One region of the Rahnella sp. CJA17(1/100) genome, then DNA from elsewhere that is predicted to be linked to it. Evidence: predicted binding sites of a transcription regulator. Region 1 holds the regulator's gene; each other region holds the start of a gene.
The links. The regulator CRP, encoded in region 1, controls carbon source genes, mostly activating them, when cyclic AMP is high. The targets are predictions, from matches to a motif close to ATGTGANNNNNNTCACAT.
Positions count from the first base shown of each region.

Region 2: cdd (cytidine deaminase) is a predicted target of CRP. The motif match lies at 2,606-2,623, and genes of this name have one in related genera.
Region 3: mlc (sugar metabolism global transcriptional regulator Mlc) is a predicted target of CRP. The motif match lies at 1,964-1,981, and genes of this name have one in related genera.

Region 1 is NZ_CAWOJA010000003.1:137,084-141,673, reverse strand. It holds gene allS (HTH-type transcriptional activator AllS) at 1-374, shown strand, start outside; gene AACU55_RS02325 (phosphoribulokinase) at 510-1,379, shown strand; gene AACU55_RS02320 (OsmC family protein) at 1,383-1,790, opposite strand; gene crp (cAMP-activated global transcriptional regulator CRP) at 2,153-2,785, shown strand; gene AACU55_RS02310 (YccS/YhfK family putative transporter) at 2,847-4,590, shown strand, end outside.
Region 2 is NZ_CAWOJA010000064.1:234,128-238,717, forward strand. It holds gene artJ (arginine ABC transporter substrate-binding protein) at 1-150, shown strand, start outside; gene artQ (arginine ABC transporter permease ArtQ) at 163-879, shown strand; gene artM (arginine ABC transporter permease ArtM) at 879-1,547, shown strand; gene AACU55_RS21665 (arginine ABC transporter substrate-binding protein) at 1,775-2,509, shown strand; gene cdd (cytidine deaminase) at 2,684-3,568, shown strand; gene AACU55_RS21675 (NAD-dependent malic enzyme) at 3,727-4,590, shown strand, end outside.
Region 3 is NZ_CAWOJA010000033.1:361,480-366,069, forward strand. It holds gene bioD (dethiobiotin synthase) at 1-326, opposite strand, end outside; gene mlc (sugar metabolism global transcriptional regulator Mlc) at 650-1,873, opposite strand; gene AACU55_RS16285 (LysR family transcriptional regulator) at 2,041-2,940, opposite strand; gene AACU55_RS16290 (MFS transporter) at 3,081-4,373, shown strand; gene AACU55_RS16295 (ABC transporter ATP-binding protein) at 4,420-4,590, opposite strand, start outside.

The sequences.
Region 1 (4,590 bases):
ACATCACTGGTGTGCTGGAAGAAGCGGTATTGCGTCAGTACATTGCCATCAATGTGGAAGACACCTCGCGCCATCTGAACAAGCGGGTGGCCTGGTTGCTGACCGGGCAACGGCAGATCATCGTGGCAGATGTGGCGACTAAACTGGCCTGTCACCTGAAGGGAATGGGTATCGGTTTTCTGCCGCGCCATCTGTGCCAGCCATATCTCGACAGCGGCGAGCTGATCGCCCGGCAAATCCGCTATCCGCGCGCCCCTTCCCCGCTCAGTCTGGCGTGGAAAAAGGAGTACACAGGCAAGGCGCTGCATGACATTGTTTCTCTGTTCCACCAGAAAGACCCGCTGATCCAACCGTTGCTGGCGGGTTTAGAATAGTGAAGCCCTCTTTGGCTTCGCGAATAAATATGGTAACAATAGGCTTAATTATGCGCAGCCTTGACGCCAGATCTTCGACCACAGAAAAGACCGCGTCTCGCCTGCCTGCATCACCTTTATGGAGAACAGCGCATTATGTCAGCCAAACATCCTGTTATTGCCGTGACCGGTTCGAGCGGTGCAGGCACCACGACCACCAGCGTGGCATTTCGTAAAATATTTCAGCAGCTTGGTTTGCGTGCGGCGGAACTGGAAGGCGACAGTTTTCATCATTTCACCCGTCCTGAAATGGATGCGGCAATACGCAAGGCGCGCGATCTGGGACGTCATATCAGCTACTTCGGGCCGGAAGCCAACGACTTTGGTTTGCTGGAAAAAAGCTTTATCGAATACGGTAAAACCGGCACTGGCCGTTCACGTAAGTATCTGCATACTTATGACGAAGCCGTTCCCTACAATCAGGTGCCGGGTACCTTTACGCCGTGGCAGGCGTTGCCGGAACCGACGGATATTTTGTTTTACGAAGGGTTACACGGTGGTGTGGTGGCGGACAAAATTGACGTTGCCGCGCAGGTCGACCTGCTGGTCGGCGTAGTGCCTATCGTCAACCTCGAATGGATCCAGAAACTGGTGCGCGATACCGGCGAGCGCGGGCATTCCCGTGAAGCGGTGATGGATTCCGTCGTGCGTTCGATGGATGACTATATCAATTACATTACCCCGCAGTTTTCCCGCACGCACATCAATTTCCAGCGGGTACCCACCATCGACACCTCGAACCCGTTTGCCGCCAAAGCCATTCCGTCACTGGATGAAAGCTTTGTGGTGATTCATTTTCAGGGACTGGATGACATCGATTTCCCGTATCTGCTGGCCATGCTGCAAGGGTCGTTTATCTCGCACATCAAAACACTGGTGGTGCCGGGCGGCAAAATGGGGCTGGCGATGGAGCTGATCATGGCGCCGCTGGTGCAGCGCCTGATGGAAGGCAAGAAGATCGAGTAAACTTTATTCGGCTGCAATCACTTCAAAGCTGTGGGTGATTGTGGCCGCTTTCCCCAGCATCAGAGACACAGAACAGTATTTTTCGGCAGACAGGCTGACTGCGCGTTCAACAATCTTATCGGTCAGATCCTTACCGGTGACGATAAAATGCAGATTGATGTGAGTGAACAGACGCGGCGCTTCTTCGCGGCGTTGTGAGGTCAGCTTCACTTCACAATCACGCACGTCATTACGACCTTTTTGCAAAATTGACACCACGTCGATTGCACTACACCCCCCTGCGGACATCAGTAACATTTCCATCGGGCTTGGGGCTTTATCACCCGCGTTTCCATCCATTGAAATCTGATGACCCGATGCAGACTCACCTAAAAATGTCAGTCCTTCAACCCATTTGACACGTGCATGCATGAACTATTCTCCCGGTGAATAAACTTGTCGAAATCTGCTCTCAGAGTACCCTTTCACCTAAAATCTGGCAACGTAACCCGATCGCCATCATGCTGAAGCGAGACAACAGAAGACAGCATCTCAAACCTGTGCTACAAACAAAGCCGAAACATACTTTCCAGTAAATTGCGGTGACGGTTTTTGCGGTTTAAGTACAGAACCCACGGTGATGACAGCAATAAACAGGCTGTTGCACTCCGACATCCGCTTGCAGCATTTCTGGAGAGTTATATGCTGAAAGGGCGCTTTGGATTTGAAGTGCCGTACAGGGAACTCTGAGCCCTGTGATTTTGGGCAGCGATAACAACAGAGGATAATAGCAAATGGTTCTCGGCAAGCCACAAACAGACCCGACTCTTGAATGGTTCCTGTCTCACTGTCATATACATAAGTATCCTTCTAAAAGTACGCTGATTCACCAGGGTGAAAAAGCCGAAACGCTTTACTACATCGTGAAAGGGTCAGTTGCTGTCCTGATTAAAGATGAAGAAGGCAAGGAAATGATACTGTCCTACCTTAACCAAGGTGACTTCATCGGTGAGCTGGGACTCTTCGAAGAAGGTCAGGAACGCAGTGCCTGGGTACGTGCTAAAACTGCCTGTGAAGTGGCTGAAATTTCATATAAAAAATTCCGCCAGCTGATTCAGGTTAACCCGGATATTCTGATGCGTCTCTCCGCGCAGATGGCCAACCGTCTGCAAGTGACGTCAGAGAAAGTCGGCAACCTTGCCTTCCTTGACGTTACCGGTCGCATCGCTCAAACCTTGCTCAATCTGGCTAAACAGCCTGATGCAATGACCCATCCGGACGGGATGCAAATCAAGATCACCCGCCAGGAAATTGGCCAAATCGTCGGTTGTTCACGTGAAACAGTCGGACGCATTCTCAAAATGCTGGAAGATCAGAGCCTGATCTCCGCACACGGTAAAACGATTGTCGTTTACGGCACACGTTAATCCCTCAAAAATTGGCGCGGCAAAACACTGTCGCGCCTTTTTTATGGGCTAAGCTTTACCCATGACGCTATGGCGAAGACTGTTTTACCATCCTGAAGTGAACTACGCGCTGCGCCAGACGCTGGTGTTGTGCTTACCTGTTGGCATTTGCTGGCTGTTTGGCAATTTGCAAATGGGCCTGCTGTTTTCCCTCTGCCCGGCCTGTTGTAACATCGCCGGTCTGGATACCCCGCATAAACGCTTTTTCAAACGCCTGCTCGTCGGCGGTTCACTCTTTGCCGTGAGCAGCCTTCTGCTGCAACTGATGCTCGAAAGCTGGCATATACCGCTGCCGCTGATCATGCTGTCGCTGGCGTTACTGCTGGGCGTCACCGGTGAAATCAGCCCGCTGCATGCGCGCCTGTTGCCCGGTGCGCTGGTGGCGACTATCTTCACGCTGAGTATGGTGGGTGTGCGCCCGATGTGGCAGGCCCCGGTGTTGTTCGCCGCTGGCACAGCCTGGTACGGATTGTTTAACTGGGCGTGGTTTCGTATTTCGGAAGAACAGCCGATGCGCGAAACGCTCAGCCAGCTCTATCTGCAACTCGCGGATTATTTCGAAGCCAAGTACAGCCTGCTGACGCAACACACCGATCCCGAAACTGCGTTACCCCCACTGCTAACCCGCCAGCAGCAGGTTATCGACCTGATTGCCCTGCTTTATCAGCAATTACACATGTTGCCCCAGCACGGACATCATCATCACCATAAACGGCTGTTTCAGCGTTTTCAGGTGGCGCTCGATTTGCAGGAGCACATTACAGTGAGCCTGCATCAGCCGGAAGAAGTGCAGAAACTGGTGGAGGAAAGCCATGCCGAAGCGGTTATCCGCCGAAATGCGCAGGTGATTTCCACCCGTCTTCGGGTGATTGCCGACGATATTCTTTATCATCGTTTATCCGGGCGCTTTACGATGGCCAATGAGCTGACCGCGCTGGAGAAAATCGCCGCGCGTAACCCGGACAATCCGGTAGGTCAGTTTTGTTATTACCATTTCAGCCGCATTGCCCGTCTGTTACGCACACAGCGGCCGTTGTACAAACGTGACCTGATGAACACCCAGCCGCGTTTGCCCTTCTGGCCCGCGCTGAAAAGCTATCTTTCCTTCAAATCCGTGGCACTGCGTAATGCCGCACGTTTGGGCATTATTCTGGCGATTGGCAGCAGTCTGGGTCTGTTCTTCAATTTGCCCAAACCCTACTGGATCTTGCTGACTATCATGTTGGTCAGCCAGAACGGTTATAACGCCACGCGGGTGAGGATCCAGCACCGTGCACTCGGTACGCTGGCCGGATTGCTGATTGCCTCAGGCTTGCTCAAACTGGAACTGCCGGAAGGCACCACGCTGCTGTGCATGTTGCTGATCACCCTGTTGTCCTATACCGTTCTGCGCAAAAACTACGGACTGGCGATGGTCGGCATGACGGTGACTGCAGTGTATACCCTGCAATTGCTGGCGATGAACGGCGTGCATTTTCTGGTACCACGACTGGTGGATACCCTGATCGGCTGCGCGCTGGCCTTTGGTGGCACTATCTGGCTGTGGCCGCAATGGCAAAGCGGTTTGCTGCGCCAGAATGCACACCAGGCGCTGGAAATCTATCAGGACGCTATCCGCCTGCTGCTTGAGGAAAGCCCCGACACCGCCAAACTGGCGTACACCCGTATGCAGGTCAATCAGGCGCACAATAAGCTGTTCACTTCGCTAAATCAGGCGATGCAGGAGCCGGGTTTTAACTCACATTATCTGGCGGATATGCGTTTGT
Region 2 (4,590 bases), on a different contig from region 1:
ATCACTGACCCGACTTACTTCGGTACCGGCCTGGGTGTTGCGGTTCGTCAGAACAATACCGAATTGCTGACTAAACTGAATGATGCTCTGGCAAAAGTGAAAGCAGACGGCACTTACAAGACGCTGTATTCAAAATGGTTCCAGCAATAAGTTTGCCTATCAATGACTGAATTCCAACCTTTAGCAAGCGCCGCCGGGATGACCGTCGGCCTTGCCGTTTGTGCGCTGATCCTCGGCCTGGTGCTGGCGATGATTTTCGCAGTCTGGGAATCCGCGCCGTGGAAGCCGCTTAGCTGGCTGGGCACCGCGTGGGTTACCGTGCTGCGCGGTCTGCCGGAAATCCTGGTGGTACTGTTCATCTATTTTGGTTCCTCACAACTGCTGATGGTGCTGGCCGATGGCTTTAGCATCAATCTTGGCCTGTTCGCCATCCCGATTAAGTTGCCGATTGAGAACTTCGAAGTCAGCCCGTTTGTGTGTGGTGTGATCGCCCTTTCCCTGCTGTATTCGGCTTATGCATCGCAGACATTGCGCGGCGCACTGAAAGCCGTGCCGCAAGGGCAATGGGAGTCCGGTCAGGTGTTGGGCATGAAAAAGTCGGCGATTTTCTTCCGCCTGATCATGCCGCAGATGTGGCGTCATGCGTTGCCGGGGCTGAGTAATCAGTGGCTCGTGCTGCTGAAAGATACCGCACTGGTATCACTTATCAGCGTGAACGACCTGATGCTGCAAACCAAAAGCATTGCGACCCGTACGCAGGAGCCATTTACCTGGTATGTGATTGCGGCGTGTATCTATCTGCTTGTTACCCTGTTCAGCCAGTTCGTGATTAAACGTATCGAACTGCGTACCACACGCTTTGAACGGAGTGCATCCTGATGTGGGAATATTTACCTGAAGTCCTGAAAGGATTGCACACCAGCCTGACGCTGACCGTGGCGGCACTGATTGTTGCACTGTTGCTGGCGATGATTTTCACCGTCATTCTGACGCTGAAAGTGCCGGTTGCCAGCCAGATCGTTAAAGGTTACATCACGCTGTTTACCGGCACACCGTTGCTGGTGCAAATATTCCTGATTTACTACGGACCGGGCCAGTTTCCGTCGATCCGCGAAATTCCGTGGTTATGGGAAGTCCTGTCGCAGCCGTGGCTTTGCGCGATGTTTGCATTGGCGCTGAACAGTGCGGCCTATACCACACAGTTGTTTACCGGTGCGGTACGCGCTATTCCGTCCGGCCAGTGGCAGTCGTGCGAAGCACTTGGCATGTCGAAGCCGCAAACCTTGCGCATTCTGTTGCCGTACGCCTTTAAACGCGCGCTGTCATCGTATTCCAACGAAGTGGTGCTGGTGTTTAAAAGTACCTCGCTGGCTTACACCATCACGCTGATGGATGTGATGGGTCACAGCCAGCTGATGTACGGTCGTACGTATGACGTGATGGTATTCGGTGCGGCCGGTGTGGTTTATCTGTGCGTGAACGGGTTGCTGACCCTGATGATGCGCCTGATTGAGCGTCGTGCACTGGCATTTGAACGCCGTAACTGATAGCCAGAGAAGAATCTGAAGGGACGAGAAATCGTCCCTTTTTTTGTGCCGGAAAAAACATCCCCTTGTTTCAATTTATAATTTTTTAATCAAATTTATTGCATATAAATTCATTTAGTGGCACTTTGTTCTCAGGTTTCACTTCCTGCCAGTTACCCGATTAAATTAATAAAATCAGTAAACTGTACCATGAAGGGAATGTCATTTTTTGAACAGGAATGTATTGCATGAAAAAGCTGATCCTCGCCGCCCTCTTGTCTGCCACAGTTTTCACTGCCACCGCTGCGGATACCATTCGTTTCGGCACTTCCGCCACGTATCCGCCGTTTGAATCTATCGGCGCTGACAACCAGATTATTGGTTTTGATATCGATCTGGCGAACGCGCTGTGTAAGCAAATACAGGAAACCTGTACCTTCACCAATCAGCCGTTTGATGGTCTGATCCCGGCACTGAAATTCCGTCGTTTCGATGTGATTATTTCCGGTATGGATATCACGGAAGAGCGCAGTAAACAGGTGACGTTCACCCAGCCTTACTACGCTAACACGGCAATGATTATCGGGCCGAAAGGCAAGTTTGCTTCTATTGCGGATCTGAAAGGTAAGCGTGTTGGCCTGGAAAATGGCACCACGCACCAGAAATACCTGATGGAAAAGCATCCTGAAATCACTACCGTCGGTTACGACAGCTATCAGAATGCAATTCTGGATCTGAAAAGTGGTCGTCTGGACGGGCTGTTAGGCGACACCGCCGTGCTGAACGGCTGGCTGAAATCCAACCCGAATCTGGGTGAAGTCGGCGAGCTGATTAAAGATCCGCAATACTTTGGTACCGGCGTCGGCATGGCGGTGCGTCCTGATAATAAGGAACTGCTGGCGAAGCTGAACACAGCGCTGGAAGGGATCAAAGCTAACGGCGAATTTAAAAAGATTAATGACAAGTGGTTCCCGGCTCACTGATTCCCCGTCATCCTTTTTTAACAGCCGTCTGAAAAGGCGGCTGTTCTGCGTAACATCTCCCAAATATGCAACGAAGCAGAACTTATTACATCAAAAAAGTGACATCCGTCACACCACGTTCATGGAATGACTTTTACACTGTTCAACCGTAATCACTGTCGAGATCGAATGTTTATGCACGCACGTTTTCACACCGCCTTTGCGGCACTCCCTGAAAATTTATCCTCCGCGCTTGAGCCGTTTTTGCGTCATGATGACTTCCCGGCAATGCTCACTGCGGCTGATGTTGCGCAGATAAAACAGGCGACCGGACTGGACGATGACGCGCTGGCATTTGCCCTGCTGCCTCTGGCCGCAGCCTGTTCTGTTACGCCTATCTCTCATTTCAATGTCGGTGCGGTTGCACGCGGAATTTCAGGCAATTTGTATTTCGGTGCCAACATGGAATTCGCCGGTGCGCCGATGCAACAAACGGTTCACGCTGAGCAATCCGCAGTCACGCACGCCTGGCTGCGTGGTGAAACCCGTCTGGCCTCCATCACCGTGAATTACACGCCTTGCGGGCATTGTCGTCAGTTTATGAATGAGCTGACCAGCGGCACGGCGCTGGATATCCATCTGCCCGATCGTGATGTAGCAACACTTGGCGATTATCTGCCGCACTCCTTCGGCCCGAAGGATCTGGACATCACCACCCTGCTGATGGACAAAGTGAATCACGGTTACACACTGGAAAGCACCGACTCCCTGGCACTCATGGCACTGGATGCCTGCAATCAAAGTCATGCGCCTTACAGTAAGTCGCACAGTGGTGTGGCGCTGGAAACCCATAACGGCAAACAGTTCGGTGGCCGTTACGCCGAAAACGCCGCATTCAATCCGAGCCTGCCTCCTTTGCAGGCCGCGTTAATCCTGCTGAATATGTCAGGTGAAGATTGCCTGAAAGTGCGCCGTGCAGTACTGGTCGAGCAAAAAGATGCGTTGATCACGCAAAACGATGCCACGCGTGCCACGTTAAAAGCACTGGGCTGCGAAGATATCACCACGCTGACCTGCTGATAGTGTGAGCCGGTTAACACTAAAGACTCTGTTTCCGGAGTCTTTAGTTACATAACATTGTCATTACATTTGTCATTTGAAATCCTTATTTCCTCTCTGTTACCCTCACCGCTCCGAAATATAAAAAACAACATTCTGAAAACCGGAAGAGTAAAACGATGGAACTTGAATACGAAAGTAAACGCCCCCTGTACATTCCCCACGCTGGCCCGATCCTGTTAGAGTTTCCGTTACTGAATAAAGGCAGCGCTTTTACTGAAGAAGAGCGCAGCAACTTTAACCTTCACGGTTTACTGCCGGAAGCGGTGGAAACCATCGAAGAACAGGCTGACCGTGCCTACCGCCAGTTTCAGAATTTCAAAACCGACATCGATAAACACATCTATTTGAGAAACATTCAGGACACCAATGAGACGCTGTTCTACCGTCTGCTGGACAACCATCTCAGCGAAATGATGCCGGTGATTTATACCCCGACCGTCGGCGAGGCCTGCGAACACTTTTCAGATATCTACCGCCGCGCCCGTGGCCTGTTCATCTCTTATCCCAACCGCGCCCACATCGATGACATGCTGCAAAACGCCACCAAACAACACGTAAAAGTGGTGGTGGTGACTGACGGCGAACGCATTCTCGGCCTGGGCGACCAGGGCATCGGCGGCATGGGCATTCCGATCGGTAAGCTTTCCCTGTATACCGCCTGTGGCGGCATCAGCCCGGCGTATACCTTGCCGGTGGTTCTGGACGCCGGTACCAACAATCCGCAGTTACTCAACGACCCGCTGTACATGGGCTGGCGTCATCCGCGCATTACGGGTGAAGAATATGAAGCGTTTGTTGATCAGTTCATTCAGGCCGTAAAAATCCGCTGGCCAAACGTGCTGCTGCAGTTTGAAGATTTCGCACAGAAGAATGCCATGCCGATCCTCGAACGCTACCGTGATGAACTGTGCTGCTTTAACGACGATATTCAGGGCACAGCGTCCGTGGCGCTGGGTAGCCTGATTGCCGCCAGTAAAGCC
Region 3 (4,590 bases), on a different contig from region 1:
ACGGAGTCAGCCTCCTTACGCATGAAATTAAGACCGTTAGTCATTATTTCAAAAACATTTTCAGGGACCTGGCTGGCATAAATATCTTCATCAGCTAATGCAAGCGGAGTTATTTTATTAAAAGGATAAGAAATTGAAGATGACTGCTGGAGCGTTACCGCATCTTTATTTCGAACCCCGTCGGCCAGCTCCTGACTGCCTGTTGCAATAGGTTTATAGCCTAAAACGCAGCGATCCTGCGCGGCTAAAGCCTGAAGCAAGGCACGTGTGACAATGGTTTTACCTACACGGGCATCCGTACCCGTGACGAAAAAGTGCGTTAACATGGAATTCAGGCTCCGGGATCTCTCCGTCTTATTGAAAGATAGTCTCCGGTAAGAACACACCGCCAGAGACAAAGTCACGACAGAAAGTCTAGGCGATGCGGGATGAGAGCGGTTTGCGTTAGCGCAATGTTTTGTTGACTGTCCATGCAGTTAATGCGGAGGGCTTATATTTTTTTATTTACGAACACAGGTTAATGATATATCCCAATTAATGGAAATTACGACAGGGCGGCAAGGAAGAAAGTCCCGATGCGCTGACGAAGATCAAGGATTCGGGCGAACAAATGCAGCCAATGCAGAAGTAACTTCAATTTTGCAGGATATTAGCCTTGCAGTAATTTAATTAACAGGGATCCGCTATATAACGCATCTTTCACTAACGCCGCGCCGGGCATCGTTCCCTGATTATAGAATTGTGTCGATTCAAGTTTGATATTTTCGCTATAGGCGGGAAGCGATTGCTGCTGAATACAGGACATTATCGCGGGATGGAGAATATCCTGAGATAAATTCAGCGGTGAGCCGATCAGCACTTTCTCCGGATTAAACAGATTGACCATGATCGCCAGAATGCGTCCAACGCTTTGTCCGACGCTGATGATCACATCACGCGCTAGCTGATCGCCACGGTTTGCTGCATCACACACGGCCTCGATAGTCAGCGACACACCATGCAGTAAGCTGGCCGGAACCGGTACCGTTAACCGCTGACGAACCAGATCAAGAATGCTGTCAGTGCTGGCGACAGTTTCAAGGCAACCGTGATTGCCGCAATAACAGCGCTTGCCGTAAGGATCGACCTGCGTATGGCCGATTTCCGCCACACTGCTGCTGCCCGCGTGCAACACGCGCCCGCCCGTGATCACCCCTGCTCCGACGTTGTGATCAATCACCACCTGTACCACATTTTTACAACCCCGGGAGGCACCGTATAGCAACTCGGCCAGCGTCCAGGCACCGATATCGTGCTGCACATACACCGGCAAACCGGTGTGCTCAGACAGCGTGTCGCCCAGCGGCATATCAAACACGTCATGATAAAACGGCATGCGGTGCACAATGCCACGCCGTGCGTCGATCATGCCCGGTAAGGTAATGGCGATGGCGGTGAGACGTTCGAGTTTGCGCTGATGACGGATAAAAAACTGATCGATTTCCGAAATAATACGTTTAAGCAGAGGTTGCGACGCCTGTTCCGGCAGCGGGAGGACTTCTTCTACCACCAGTTTACTGCTGAGATCACGCAGACCCAGGGTAATGGAACCGAGACTGATACGAGCTGAAAGGTAATGCCAGGCCTGCGTATCGAGCGCTAAACCAATGGCCGGACGCCCGCGGCTACCGGGATCCTGAAATTCAGTTTCCAGCACCAGATGCGCCTGGATTAACTCACGAACTATCTTGGTGATACTGGCAGGAGCCAGTTGTGCTTTTTTTGACAATTCAATGCGCGAAATAGGACCAAACTGATCTATCAGGCGGTACACAGCACCGACATTGGTTTGTTTTATCTGATCTATATGTCCTGGTTGCCCGTCGGGGATCACTCAAGGAACTCCTGTTATTTTCGCGCTTCAAAATAAAGATTAGGGCTATGTTGGAGTTTTTGTTATATGTCGTCAACTATTTGATTCGTTATGTGATTTGGTGCACAAATTGCGCGAAAACACGCTCAGAATTGACTGGAAATACAGCATCTTCTGACTTCGCCTCCTTATTCTTCGTGTAACAACAAATCCATAAATGCCCGGGCTGCGGCAGTCGCAGGACGCCGTGCGTGATTCACCAGCCAAAGCTCTGTCGTGCCCTGCAGCGTGCCAAATCGCAAATACCTCACCCCTTCAACCTGAATACGCAGATAAGAAGCGGGCAGAATTGACACCCCGAGACCGGCCGCGACCAGGCCGATAATGGTCAGCGGTTCGCCGACTTCCTGAGTGATATACGGCGTGATCCCCTGCACTTTGAGCTGGCCGAGTATATCGTCGTAAAGCGACGTGCCGACATCTTTGGAGAAAAACACAAAAGGCTGATCGGCAAGGTGCTGAAAAGTCAGTTCACCCTCTTTAAGCGCATTCAGCGGATGGTCTTTGTGCACCACAGCAATCAGCGGCTCGGACAGCACAAGATGGTGTTCCAGCTCCTCCGGTAACTCGCCATTACGCATAATGCCCAGATCCAGTTTTCCCTCCAGTAACGGTTCGATCTGCTGTTTGCTGTTGAGCTGCTCAATGCGAATATTGACATCCGGATAGGTCAGACGAAAACGGTGCAAGGTGCGGGAAACACGACGTAAAAACGGTGCCGAAGAGGTCAGCCCGAGGGTCAGATTGCCAGACTCGCCGCGATGAATGCGTGCCGCCTGAGCGGACGCCTCACCGACACGCTGCAAAATCTGCCGGGCTTCCGGCAGAAACGCCTGTCCCGCCTGCGTCAGCCGCACGCTGCGGTTGTTGCGGTAAAACAGCGCGGCGCCGAGATGGGTTTCCAGCGCCTGAATTTGCTGGCTCAGCGGCGGCTGGGAAATGTGCAGACGTTCCGCTGCCCGGCCAAAATGCAGTTCCTCGGCAACAGCGATGAAATAACGTAGATGACGCAGTTCGATGTGGTTCATGATGTGGATTAATTCACCCGATTGATACTTTAAACATATCGTTTTTGACTGATTAATATATTAGACAATAAACCTCGCAGCGTTAAAATTCTTATACATTTTAAAATTAAGTTTTACAGCCCCCGTATTAAGGACTTCCAGTGAAAACCTCCCGGCGGATTTCCGCTGCACCAGCCAGTGATTCAGTTAACGACGACGAGTTAAATCCTGAAACCCCCGTCGCCCGCTCCGGACTTAAAACCCCTTTTATCAAACGTGGTACGCCGCAATTTATCCGCGTCACCCTTGCGCTGTTTTCAGCGGGTCTGGCGACGTTTGCCCTGCTGTATTGCGTTCAGCCAATCCTGCCGGTGTTGTCGCATGATTTCGGCGTTTCACCGGCCACCAGCAGCCTGTCGTTGTCGTTGTCCACCGGTTTAATGGCGATAGGCCTGCTGTTCACCGGGCCAGTTTCTGATGCCGTCGGGCGTAAATCAGTGATGGTGGTGGCGTTATTTCTCGCTGCGGGCTGCACGCTGGTCTGTTCCTTTATGCAAAGCTGGGATGGCATTCTCATCATGCGTGCGCTGATCGGCCTGTCGCTGAGCGGCGTGGCGGCAGTCGCCATGACTTATCTCAGTGAGGAAATCCACCCGAGCGTGGTCGCTTTCTCGATGGGCCTATACATCAGCGGAAATTCTATCGGCGGCATGAGCGGACGTTTAGTCAGCGGCGTGCTGACGGATTTCTTCTCCTGGCGTATCGCCGTTGCCGTCGTTGGTTTCTTCGCTCTCGCGGCGGCAATTATGTTCTGGCGCATTCTGCCGCCGTCAAAACATTTCCGGGCAAGCTCGCTGAAACCACGCAAACTGCTGATTAACTTCAAGCTGCACTGGCGCGACAGCGGCTTGCCGCTACTTTTCGCCGAAGGTTTCCTGCTGATGGGGAGTTTCGTGACCATGTTTAACTACATCGGTTACCGTCTGCTTTCATCGCCCTACAATCTGAGCCAGGCGATTGTCGGTATTATCTCTGTGGTCTATCTGATGGGCACCTACAGCTCGCCGAAAGCCGGTGCGCTGACCGGTGTTTATGGCCGCGGTCCGGTGCTGATCGGCGCAACAGCGCTCATGCTGCTGGGGATTTTGATCACCGCCTTCTCGCCGGTCTGGCTGATTTTCATCGGTATGATCCTGGTTACCGGCGGGTTCTTCGCCGCCCACTCCGTCGCCAGCGGCTGGATCGGGCGTCGTGCACGCCGCGCAAAAGGACAGGCTTCCTCGTTATACCTTTTCAGTTATTACGCAGGGTCGAGCGTCGCCGGGACATCAGGCGGATTCTTCTGGCACTCATTTGGCTGGTACGGGATTACCGGGTTTATCAGTTTGATGCTGATTGCCGGTGTCGGTGTCGGCTTTAAGCTGATGAGCTTATCTGAGGCGAAAGCGGTTTAACTGGTTTGCTCCTCACCCTTCGCAGGGGGAGGAGCAAACCCAAAATCTACTCCCCTAATTTCCCCATCCGCCGCTGGCTGTCCCCCTCAAACAACTGCATTCGTGCAGTATCAATCTGTACCCACACGCGATCCCCCGGCGCGGCCCCCGATCTCACCATGCTGTAAACACTCAGGCTTTCACGGCCAAATTTACCGTGGATCAGTTCGCTCAGACC